One region of the Microbacterium sp. CFBP9034 genome, then DNA from elsewhere that is predicted to be linked to it. Evidence: predicted binding sites of a transcription regulator. Region 1 holds the regulator's gene; the other holds the start of a gene.

Region 1 (5,845 bases):
CACCTTCCTCTTCAGCGGCCAGCTCTCGTGCGACAACAGCGAGGCCGGCACGTTCCGGGCGCGCAAGGCCCTCGAGGGCATCACGGCGGCCGACCTGCCGGCCGGTACGACCTTCACCCTCAACTACTCCGCCGCCATCCCCGACGCCGAGGCCGTCACCGGATCACTCGAGCTGCCCGCGAGCGGTGATTGGATCGACGCGGGTGTCAGCTTCCCGGTGGGAACGGTCGTCAGCTTCCAGGAGGTCGCGCCGGAGAGCGTTCCGGGCTACACCTGGGGCACGCCGGTCATCACGCCACCGAGCATCATCATCGGCGCGGACACCACGGTAGACGTCACGGTCGCGAACATCGCGACGCAGATCACCGGCACGTTCACGGTGTCCAAGAGCGTCGTCGAAGTCGATCCCGGCGACCCCGCGGCACCGGCGGTCACCGGCACGGTCCCGGTGACCTGGACGGCCACGCTCGACGGCACCGAGATCGGCACGGGCACGCTCGCCGTCGACTTCGACGGCACGCCGGTCGGTCCCGAAGGATCCTTCCCGCTCGGAACCGAGATCTCACTCACGGAGGATCTCTCGGGCATCGCGGCACCGCCCGGATTCCAGTGGGGCAGCCCGGTCTGGATGCCCGGCAGCACCTTCACCATCACCGATGACACCACAGTCGCGGTGGGGTTGGTGAACGTCCTCGTCGAGGACTCGGATGAGCGCACCGTCACGGTGACCAAGCAGGTGTCCGGCGAGGGCGCGGATCCGCGCTTTGGGTACGCGATCAGCTACAACGTCGATCCCGTGGTCCCCGGGGAAGAGACCCGCACGACCCGAGACCTCACCGTCGGGACGCCGGTCGCCCTCGTCGATCTCGAAACGGGCACCGACACGCTGCGGCTCGCCGAGCTGCTTCCGACATTCGACGGCGCTGCGGTGGATGCCGCGGACTGGGAGCTCCCCGTGTTCCGCGTCACGCAGAACGGCGTGACCGAGGAATTCCGCCCCGGTGGCTTCGAGGGTGTCGTGGACCTCGATCAGGCGATCGTCGACATCCCTCTGGCCGGCACCGCCGATGTGTTCATCGAGGTCGGCAACGAGGTGCTGACCGGAACCTTCGAACTGTCCAAGGCGCTCGAGGGGATCACGGCCGAGGACTTGCCCGACGACACGGAGTTCACCGTCAACTGGACGGCGACCACCCCCAGCGGAGCCGTGAGCACCGGGACGGTCCGGCTGCCGGCGGACGGCACCGCCGTGTCTCCGGTCGACGCCGGCGGTGACGCCCTGCTCTTCCCCTACGGCACGATCATCGCATTCGACGAGGAACCTCCTGGCGCCGTCTCGGGGTTCGTCTGGACCGGCGCCAGCTTCGATCCCGCTGAGGTGACGATCGGCGATGAGGCCGCGGCCACGGTCTCGTCGACCTTGACCAACACGGCGGATGAGATCACCGGGTCGTTCCAGGTGGTGAAGGAACTGGTGGGGATCGAGCCGGACGAACTCCTGTTCGACTCGCTCACCGTGGCGTACATCGCGACGCTCCCGGGCGGCGGCGTGCAGGCCGGCACCATCCAGGTCCCCACGGACGGCACCCCGGCCGCGCCGGTCGACGCGGAGGGCGACGTCGTGCAGTTCCCGATCGGAACATCGATCCGGTTCGCCGAGCTTCCACTCCCCCCAGACGCACTGCCGCCGGGCTATCAGTGGGCGACGCCCGTCTGGCACCCCTCGGACGGAATCGTCATCACCGTGGACCGCCGCGTGAAGCTCGCCGTGGTCACCAACACGGCGGTCGAGTACACGCGCATCTCGTTCGTCAAGGAGGTGTCGGGTCCGGCCGCGGATCGAGTGCCCGCCGACGAGGTGTTCCGGGGACAATGGTGGCTCGACAACGATGCCACCGACGACGGGGCCGAAGGCTGGGCGGAGTTCCGGGCGGGCGAGGTCCTGGTCTCGGCCGACTTCCCGGTCGGTTCGATCGTCGAGGTGAGCGAGCCGACCCTCCCGGTCGTGCCCGGAGTCGTCTGGGGCACGCCCGTCTGGACCTCCGGCGGCGTCCCGCTGACACTCGACGAACCGGGACGCTACCTCGTGCCGACGAACGTGACCGCCGACACCACGATCTCGCTCGAGCTGAACAACATCGCCAACAGCAGCGGCGGCGGCGACCTGCCGGCGACCGGTGGCGGTGCGATCGCGCCGGTCGTGCCGATCGGTGCGATCGCGCTGATCATGCTCGGCGCGGCGCTGCTCGTGCGACGGCGGGAAGGCGCCTGACGTCGGGACGTCACGGCCCCTCCGGCCCGCCCGGCAGCGAGACGGGACTCAGTTCGGCGACGGAGTGGCCGCGGAAGCGAGTCGCTCGTCGATTTCGCCGGCGAACGGCATGGACTCGGCGGCACCGCGACGGGTGACCGAGATCGCGGCCGCGGCGGACGCGGCCTGCAGCGCGGATTCGAGCGGTATGCCGTCCGCGAGGCGTGCGACGAGCACTCCGGTGAAGGTGTCGCCGGCCGCGGTCGTGTCGACGGGTGCGACGTCGTGCGCATCCACCCGCGCGACGAGCTCACCGTGGCGAGCCACGATCGCGCCGCGGGCGCCGAGGGTGACGACCACCGTCGTCGCGATCAGGCTCAGCGCACGGGCGGCGGCCTCGGCATCCATCTCGCCCGACAGCTGCGCCGCCTCGCCCTCGTTCGGGATCAGGATGTCGGCCAGTTCGACGAGCGCATCGATGCCGTCGGAGACCGGCGCGGGAGTGAGGACCGTCGTGACCGCGTGCGATCGGGCGAACGCCATCGCCTCGACGAGCAGGGAGGCCGGTCGCTCCAGCTGGACGACCAGGTGCGAAGCGCCCGCGATCGCGTCGCGGTCGCCCGCGTCGAGCAGCGAGCGATCGTTGGCCCCCGGCACGACGACGATGGAGTTCTCGCCGTCGTCGGTCACCGTGATCTGCGCGATACCCGTCGAGTGGTCGGTGATCGGGAGGCGCGAGACATCCACGCCCTCGGCCTGGAGAAACGACCGTAGTGCGACGCCGAAGTCGTCCGCTCCCACGGCGCCGATGAAGGCGACGGATGCCCCGGCACGCGCCGCGGCGACCGCCTGGTTGAGCCCCTTGCCGCCGGGGCCTGTGGCGAACGCGGTGCCGAACATGGTCTCGCCGGCCCGCGCGCGGCGCGGCTGCCTCACCACCAGATCCATGTTGGCGCTCCCCAGCACGACGATGCGTCCCATGTCTGGTCTCCCGTTCGATCCGATGCGCTCAGCGGCGCACCGCGAGGATGATCCGACTACGCGGGCTCGGATTCGGGCGCCTCGGCATCCGTCGGCGGGGCACTCCGGTCGATCTGCGGTCGGGGCCGCCACACGACGAGCTCGGTGGCCCGTCGGACCCGCGTGCCGTGGCGGAGGGTGACGACGGAACCTGTGGCGCCGGCGGCGAAGACGCGGGCTCCCGGACGGCGCTCGAGCTCGGTGCGCACGCGCTCCTCGAGGTCGCGCACGCGGCCGTGCAGCTCGCGCACCCGCTCCTCGAGCTCGAGGATGCGGACGATCGCCGGAAGGCCGATCCCCTCCGCCGACATGCGGGCCACTTCTCGCAGCTGCGCCACGTGGCGGATCGAGTACCGCCGGGATCCGCCCGGGGTGCGGTCCGGCACCACGAGCCCCAGGCGGTCGTACTGCCGCAGGGTCTGCGGGTGCATCCCCGACAATTGGGCGGCGACGGCGATCGCGAAGATCGGCGCATCGTCGTCTATCTCGTCCGCGCTCATTGCCTCACCTCGCAGCTCGGTCGTTGAGCGAGCGCGGGGCCCACGCGGCCGGAGGCTCCGCGAATCGCGCCAGCGATTCGTGGAGGGGACGTGGGGACCCGACGAAACGCCGGGAACCGGCGTCACTCGTCGGCTCGACGCGTTTCGTCTCGCTCGTTCCTCGCTCGCTCAACGACCGATCCTCTCAGCCGCGGGCCTTCGACATCAGGTCGGCCCGCGGATTCTCCTTGGGCTCGAGCTCGTGGTACCGCTCGAGCGCTTCGCGGGCGGCGTCGTCGAGGTGCGACGGCACCGCGACCTGCACCTCGGCGAGGAGGTCGCCCGTGCCCTTCTGGGTCTGCACGCCGCGTCCCTTGACACGCAGCACGCGACCGGAGGGCGTTCCCGGAGCGACGCGCAGCTTGACGGGGTCGCCGCCCAGCGTCGGGACCTCGATGGTCGCGCCCAGCGCCGCCTCGGTGAAGGTGACCGGGATGGTCACGCGCAGGTTGAGGCCGTCGCGGGCGAACACGGGATGCGGCCGCACCGCGACCTGCACCACGACGTCGCCGGGCTCACCGCCGTCGGGCGACGGGCGCCCACGACCCCGGAGGCGGATCTTCTGCCCGTCCGAGACGCCCGCGGGGATCTTCACCTTGAACGGACGGCCGTCCTCGCCCTGCAGCGTGATCGTCTCGCCCTTGGTGGCGGTGACGAAGTCGATCGTGGTGCGGGCGGTGACGTCCGCGCCGCGCGTGGGTCCGCCGTATCCGCGGTAGCCGCCCGTGGACTGGCCGAACCGGCCGGTGCCGAAGCCCGCGCCGCCCTGCTGCTGGTTGAACATCGCGAAGATGTCGTCGAAGTCCTCGCTCTGATACCGGCCGCCGCTCCCGCCGCGGCCCTGGTTGAACATGCTGAAGACGTCTTCGAAGCCCCCGTTGCCGCCCTGGCCGCCCGCCGTGAAGCGGGCGCCAGAACCCATCGCCCGGATCTGGTCGTACTCCTTGCGCTGCTCCGGGTCGGAGAGCACCGAGTAGGCCTCGCTGATCTCCTTGAACTTCGCCTCCGCAGCGGCATCGCCCTGGTTGGAGTCGGGGTGATAGGTGCGCGCGAGCTTGCGATAGGTCTTCTTCAAGTCGGCGTCGGCGACGTCCTTGGAGACGCCGAGGATCTTGTAGAAGTCCTTGTCGAACCAGTCCTGACTGGCCATCGATGCCCTCCGGCCTACTCGACCGGGACCGCGACGACGACCTTCGCCGGGCGGAGCTCGACCGAGCCGAGGCGGTAGCCGATCTCGACGACCTCGAGGATCGTCGGGGCCTCCACGCCGGGTGTCGGAGCCTGGAAGATGGCCTCGTGCTGCTGCGGGTCGAAGAGCTCGCCGGCCTCGCCGTAGGTCGACAGACCCATGCGCTCGGCGACGCCGCGCAGCTTCTCGGCGATCGCCGCGAACGGGGTGCCCTCCTCGAGGTCGCCGTGCTTCTCGGCACGGTCCACGTCGTCGAGCACCGGCAGCAGCCCGCGGGCGACCGCGCCCTGGGCGCGCTCGACCTCGATCTCGCGCTGCTCCTCGGTGCGGCGACGGTAGTTCGCGTACTCGGCCTGCAGACGCTTGAGGTCGTTCAGCAGAGCGGATTCGAGGTCGGCGATCACCGCGTCCTCGGCCGCGGCATCCGCGTTCTGCTGGGCGCCCAGGATGTCGTCGACGGTCAGCTCCTCGGCTTCGGCGTCAGCCGTGGCGGGGTCCACCTGCGGGTCGGACCCGGAAGCCTGCGCTTCCGGGCCCTCACCGGCGGGGACCTCGTTCTCGAAGTCCTTGTCAGTCATCAGGCCTTCTTCTCGTCCTCGTCGTCGATGACCTCGGCGTCGACGACATCCTCATCGGAGCCGGTCGACCCGTCGGCCTGGCCGGCGCCCTCGGCGGCCGGCTCACCCGATGCGTCGGGAGCCGACTGCTGGGCCTGACTGGACGCGTAGATGGCCTCGCCCAGCTTGCCCTGGCTCTGGTTCAGCTTGTCGAACGCGGTCTTCACCGCGTCGTCGTCCTCGCCGGCGAGCGCCGTCTTGAGGGCGTCGACATCGGCCTGCACGTCGG
Region 2 (5,845 bases), 730 kb from region 1:
GACGCGGCCGGCGGAGGATCCTCCTGGTCGTGCGCGCGCCACGGATCGCCCGCATTCACCACGAGCAGGTCGACGCCCGCGAGCGAGCCCATCGCGAGGTCGACATCATGCTCGATCGCCACGTCGAAGGCCGATTCCTCGAGGACGTCGGCGACCAGCGCGCTCGTGCGGGCGAAAGGATGCCACGGATCGGCGTAGCGATCCGACCCGCTTGCGATCAGTGCCCGCATCGGCATCCTCCCGGTCAGCGACCTCCGCGAGTCCCGGTGGTCGACCTCTCAGTTCGAGCGTACCCAGCGAGGACGTTCCCCCGACAGGGGCATCAGCGCTACGCTTGCGGCCTCATCGGCGATGCGACGACGCCGTCTCGCACGCACCGATGGAAAGGAAACTGAATGTTCAACGACAACGGGTCGTTCCTCCTCGCCCTCTTCGAGTTCTTCCTGTTCTTCGCCTGGTTCATGTGCCTCTTCTGGATCTTCGGCGACATCTTCCGCAGCAGCGATCTGGGAGGCGGCGCCAAGACTCTGTGGGTGCTGTTCGTCATCATCGTGCCGTGGCTCGGCATCCTGGTGTACCTCATCGTGCGCGGCGGCGGCATGCAGAAGCGCCAGATCGAGCAGGCCCATGCGATGCAGGCGGCGCAGGCGGAATACATTCAGTCCGTCGCCCGGCCTTCGGGCAGTTCGGCGGCGGAGCAGATCGCATCGGCCAAGGCGCTGCTGGACTCCGGCGCGGTCACGCAGGCCGAGTTCGATGCCCTGAAGGCCAAAGCGCTCGCCTGACGACGCGGGGAGAAGACGGGGTGCCACCGGGCGATCAGGCCCGGCGGCACCCTGTCTTGCGTCAGAAAACGCTAGGTAATCTAGCGAAATTTTGAGATCGCGTCACAATGGAGATGCGGGTCCCAGTCCTGCCACCGGGGTAGAGGGCTGGGGGATCGGGGTGACATGAAGGTTCACACGCTGCATGTCGACGGACAGCAGTTCGTCCTGGAGCCCGGCCAGGATGTCGACGGCCTGCGTGACGAGATCCTCGACGCGGCCCGCTCGGGAGCGGGCTTCGTGCGCTTCCACGCGGTCGGCCGGGCGATCATCACGGTCCTGATCACGTCGCACGTGGGGGTGCGGCTGGAGGTCATGGAGCGCGATCCGCAGGAGATCGAGCTCTGGCAGGATCACCCCCCGAGCATCGACCAGTTCGCGAGCTTCGAGGACCTGATCTGAGCTGTGCTTCTGCCGCCGGATCCTCAGGATTTTTTGAGTTTCCGAGGCTGGCACTCGCATGGGGAGAGTGCTAATTTGTGCGTAGTTGAGCCGCTGAGACTCAACTCCACAAACCAGGAAGGAGATCGATCATCATGGCAATGACTTTTGACCCTTTCGCGGAGTTCGACCGCCTCACGTCGGGACTGCTGGGAACGCGCCCGGGACCCCGGGTGATGCCCGTCGACCTGTACCGGGAGGCGGACCGCTACGTGCTGAACGCGGATCTGCCCGGTGTTGACCCGGGGTCGGTGGACATCGACGTGGACGGTCAGCTCCTCACGATCCGCGCGCAGCGCACCGCCGGCTCGGTCCAGGGCGCGAAGTGGCTCGCCCAGGAGCGGCCGGCAGGAAGCTACCTGCGGCAGTTCAGCATCGGCGAAGGCGTCGACACTGCGGGCATCTCGGCGAACTACGACAACGGCGTGCTGAGCGTGATCCTGCCGGTGAGCGAGCGCGCGAAGCCGCGGAAGATCGAGGTGCAGAGCATGCCGGTGGAGTCCCAGAAGACTCTCACCAGCTGATCGGCGAACGCGAGCGGGTGGTCGACGGCCGTCGACCACCCGCTTCGCCGTGTCGAGCGGCCCGTCTGGGCAGACGTCCTCTGCGGTGTCGGCGATGCATGACCGTGGCGATCGCGCAAGCCCCCTGATCTTCGCGCCGGTCGGGGTGATGCTGGCGCCTCCAAGGAGGTGCCACATGAAGGCAATGGTCTACCGAGGTCCGTACAAGATCCGCGTCGAGGAGAAGCCCGATCCCAAGATCGAGCATCCGAACGACGCGATCGTCCGGGTGGAGCTGGCGGCGATCTGCGGCTCGGACCTGCATCTGTACCACGGGATGATGCCCGACACGAGGATCGGCCACACGTTCGGCCACGAGTTCATCGGCACCATCCAAGAGGTGGGCTCCTCCGTGGAGAACGTCAAGGTCGGCGACCGGGTGATGGTCCCCTTCAACATCTTCTGCGGCTCGTGCTTCTTCTGCTCGCGCGGGCTGTTCTCCAACTGCCACAACGTCAACGCCAACGCCACGGCGGTGGGCGGCATCTACGGGTACTCGCACTCCGCGGGCGGCTACGACGGCGGACAGGCGGAGCTCGTGCGCGTGCCGTTCGCCGATGTCGGACCGTCCGTCATCCCCGACGGGATCTCCGACGAGAATGCGCTGCTGCTCACCGACGCATTCTCCACCGGCTACTTCGGCGCCCAGCTGGCCGACATCTCCACGGGCGACACCGTGGTGGTCTTCGGTGCCGGGCCGGTCGGGCTGGCGGCGGCACGATCGTGCTGGCTCATGGGCGCCGGCCGCGTGATCGTCGTGGACTACCTGGACTATCGGCTCGAGAAGGCCCGGACCTTCGCCTTCGCCGAGACGGTCGACTTCGGCCAGGTCGACGACATCGTCCGGCAGCTGAAGCTCATGACCGACGGTCTGGGAGCGGATGCCGTCATCGATGCCGTGGGCGCAGAAGCCGACGGCCATGTGATCCAGCACATCACCTCGGCCAAGCTCAAGCTGCAGGGCGGCTCTCCGGTCGCGCTGAACTGGGCGATCGACGCCGTCCGCAAAGGCGGAGTGGTGTCCGTCATGGGGGCGTACGGCCCCTTGTTCAGTGCCGTCAAGTGGGGTGATGCCGTCAACAAGGGCGTCACCATCCGCACGAATCAGGCCCCGGTGAAGCGTCAGTGGCCGCGTCTGTGGCAGCACATCCGGGACGGCTTCATCACGCCGAGCGACCTCATCACCCACCGCATCCCTCTCGACGAGATCGCCGAGGGATACCACATGTTCTCGTCGAAGCTCGATGACTGCATCAAGACGGTCGTGACCCCGGCGGCCTGACGGGCGCCGAACGATCAGAGGAGGAATCCATGCCCTACACGTCTGACAAGCCCGGCCCCGTGCCGGACGCCGACGCGCTGCGCGCCCGCATCCCGGGCTGGGGCGCCGACGCCGACCCGGCTGATCGACCGGCCTTTCCCCGGGAACAGCCCGGCATCGTCACCGGAGCCCATTGGGATGTCCCCGAGCAGCAGGTCGAGGCGGGCTCGCGCGAGCGGTCGGTGGAGCACCTCCGCCTGACCCCGGTCTTCGGGACCGCCCAGCCGCTGCAGGGCGTCTCCGGCGCGATCCGCCGATTCGCCTACGAGAGGTACAGCGAGGGACAGACGGCCCACTGGCTCATCCTCGTCGCCGGCGACCGGGTCGATGCCATCACGGCGCACCTGCGATCGTTCGCCACGGCGCGCCCCGACGACCCGATCACGCAGAGCGGCGTGCTGGGCGAGCGCGGGCGACGGCCCTGGGCCTCCCGGATCGGACGCGGGCGCGTCGACCTCAAGCACTCCTGGCTCGACCCGCTGCTGGTCGTCGGTCCCTGGGTGGTCACGGCGGTCATCGCGACGCGAATCGTGCTGTGGGCGGTGCGCCCACGAGCCCGGAACTGACCCTCGTCGCACCGGGAAGTTCCCCTGGGTCGCATCCCGTCCGGCCTCGGGCGGGCGTACCCTCGGGTTCAGGCGGAGCAGGCGAAGTCGCCGGTGATGAGGTGACATGAAGATCGACCGCGTACGCGTCGACGGCCAGATGTTCATCCTCGAGCCCGGCCAGGATGTCGGATCGCTCCAGGATCAGATCCTCGCCGCGGCCCGCGACGGAGCAGGGTTCGTGCAGTTCGACACGGTCGGTCGCTCGAGGGTGAGCGTGCTCATCACCCCGCGAGTGGCCGTCCGGTTCGAGGTCATCGAGCGCGACGCCGAGCAGCTCGCCGACTGGGAGCGCAACCCGCCGACGATCGACCTGCCGCGCAACGACTACGACTTCATCTGACCCGCACGCCCGGTGCCGCATCACCCGTCGCCGTCGTGCGCAAGGGGGATGCGGCATCGCGGACGTGGGCGCAGACTCGGCCTTCCGGTTCGACCAGAAGGAGCAGTCATGTCGTACAAGGTCGGGTACTTCGTCGGGAGTCTGTCCTCGACGTCCATCAATCGGATCCTGGCCAAGGCGCTCATGCGGCTGGCGCCGGATGACCTCGAGTTCAGCGAGATCCCGATCCGGGACCTCCCGCTCTACAGCCAGGACTACGACGACCGGTATCCGCCCGAGGCGCGGGCGCTCAAAGACGCCATCGCCGGGGCGGATGCCGTGCTGTTCGTCACTCCCGAGTACAACCGGTCGATCCCCGGCGGACTGAAGAACGCGATCGACTGGGCGTCACGGCCGTGGGGGCAGAACTCGTTCGACCACATCCCGGCCGCGGTGATCGGCGCGTCGGTCGGCTCCATCGGGACGGCCGTCGCCCAGCAGAGCCTGCGGGGCGTGCTCAGCTTCTGCAATGCGCGCCAGATGACCGCGCCGGAGGCATACATCCACTTCTCACACGACGACTTCGCCGACGACGGCACCGTCTCGGACTCCGGCACCGAGGAGTTCCTCCGGAGCTTCATGGCGGAGTTCCGCGACCACGTGCAGCGCGTGCTGACGGTGCTGCCCCGCCAGGAGGCGTCGTCGTCGTGACGTCGTCGGACGCGCGCTAGGCCTGCTCGTCCTCCTCCGGCTCGAACGTCGACTGCTCGCCCGTGTGCCCGGCGGCGATTCCGTCGGGAGCGGCGGGGATGGTGCCGTCCTCGCCGAGGCCCCCGGGCTTCTCGGTGCCGTCCGAATCCTGCGCCGGCTGCTGGTCGGCCGTGTTGCGATCCATGGTGTGGGTCCTCTCGATCGTCGTCCCCGAAAGCTACGCCGCCATGCCCACCCGCTGCACCCCGTTGACAAAGCGGCTGGACGCGAAGGGCGCCGGGGCGAACTACGGTGGAGTCGCAGCGCATCGCATCATCAGGAGGCTGAGCATGAGCCGGGTTCTCGTCATCGTGGACATTCAGCGGGACTACTTCCCCGATGGTGCACACCCGCTCGTCGGCGCCGACGAGGCCGCCGAGCGTGCCGCGGAGCTCCTGGCGCATCAGCGCGAGCTCGGGCTGCCCGTGATCCACGTGCGCCACGAGAGCCGTGAAGCGGGCGCTTCGATGCTCGTCCCGGGCACGGCCGGGGGAGAGATCGATGGGCGGCTCGCGCCGCGTGACGGTGAGCACGTCGTGACGAAGACCCACCCCAACTCGTTCCTCGACACACCCCTGCGCGCGCTGCTCGACGAAGTCGCGGCATCCGAGCTGCTCGTCGTCGGCATGATGAGCAGCATGTGCGTCGACGCGACGGTGAGGGCCGCTTCGGACTTCGGCTACCGCGTCACCGTGGCCGCGGATGCCTGCGCGGCGCCCGACCTGGACTTCGACGGTGTGCGGGTCGACGGTGCCAGGGTGCACGCCGCATTCATGGCCGCGCTGGGCTCGGCCTACGCGCGTGTGGTGCCCTCGCGCGAGCTCATCGGCTGATCGGTTCGGAGTCCCCTCGCTCTCCGGCTTAGCCGGGGAGCCCGGTGCCGTCAACCCCCGCGACACCCCTCGGCCCACCTGAGATCGTCGTGACGATCGCCGCGGCACTCCGTGCGCGCACGCCTGCGACAAGGAGGACGCATTGACGATCGTGAGCCCGGGCACCAGCACCCCGTACGCCTTCGC

What was found. The regulator HspR, encoded in region 1, represses chaperone genes until heat shock. The targets are predictions, from matches to a motif close to AAGTTGAGTCNNNNNGACTCAACTT.
Region 2: the regulator HspR is predicted to act here: its motif matches at 1,309-1,333, upstream of SOM19_RS05025 (Hsp20/alpha crystallin family protein).

Annotation. Positions count from the first base shown of each region.
Region 1 covers NZ_JAXCWC010000001.1:404,616-410,460, reverse strand. The annotation lists gene SOM19_RS01805 (DUF5979 domain-containing protein) at 1-2,272, shown strand, start outside; gene SOM19_RS01800 (ribokinase) at 2,321-3,232, opposite strand; gene SOM19_RS01795 (heat shock protein transcriptional repressor HspR) at 3,289-3,771, opposite strand; gene SOM19_RS01790 (DnaJ C-terminal domain-containing protein) at 3,956-4,960, opposite strand; gene SOM19_RS01785 (nucleotide exchange factor GrpE) at 4,975-5,577, opposite strand; gene dnaK (molecular chaperone DnaK) at 5,577-5,845, opposite strand, start outside.
Region 2 covers NZ_JAXCWC010000001.1:1,130,839-1,136,683, forward strand. The annotation lists gene SOM19_RS05010 (ThuA domain-containing protein) at 1-230, opposite strand, end outside; gene SOM19_RS05015 (SHOCT domain-containing protein) at 396-785, shown strand; gene SOM19_RS05020 (hypothetical protein) at 951-1,226, shown strand; gene SOM19_RS05025 (Hsp20/alpha crystallin family protein) at 1,361-1,789, shown strand; gene SOM19_RS05030 (zinc-dependent alcohol dehydrogenase) at 1,965-3,110, shown strand; gene SOM19_RS05035 (hypothetical protein) at 3,140-3,715, shown strand; gene SOM19_RS05040 (hypothetical protein) at 3,822-4,097, shown strand; gene SOM19_RS05045 (NADPH-dependent FMN reductase) at 4,206-4,787, shown strand; gene SOM19_RS05050 (hypothetical protein) at 4,804-4,971, opposite strand; gene SOM19_RS05055 (cysteine hydrolase family protein) at 5,117-5,659, shown strand.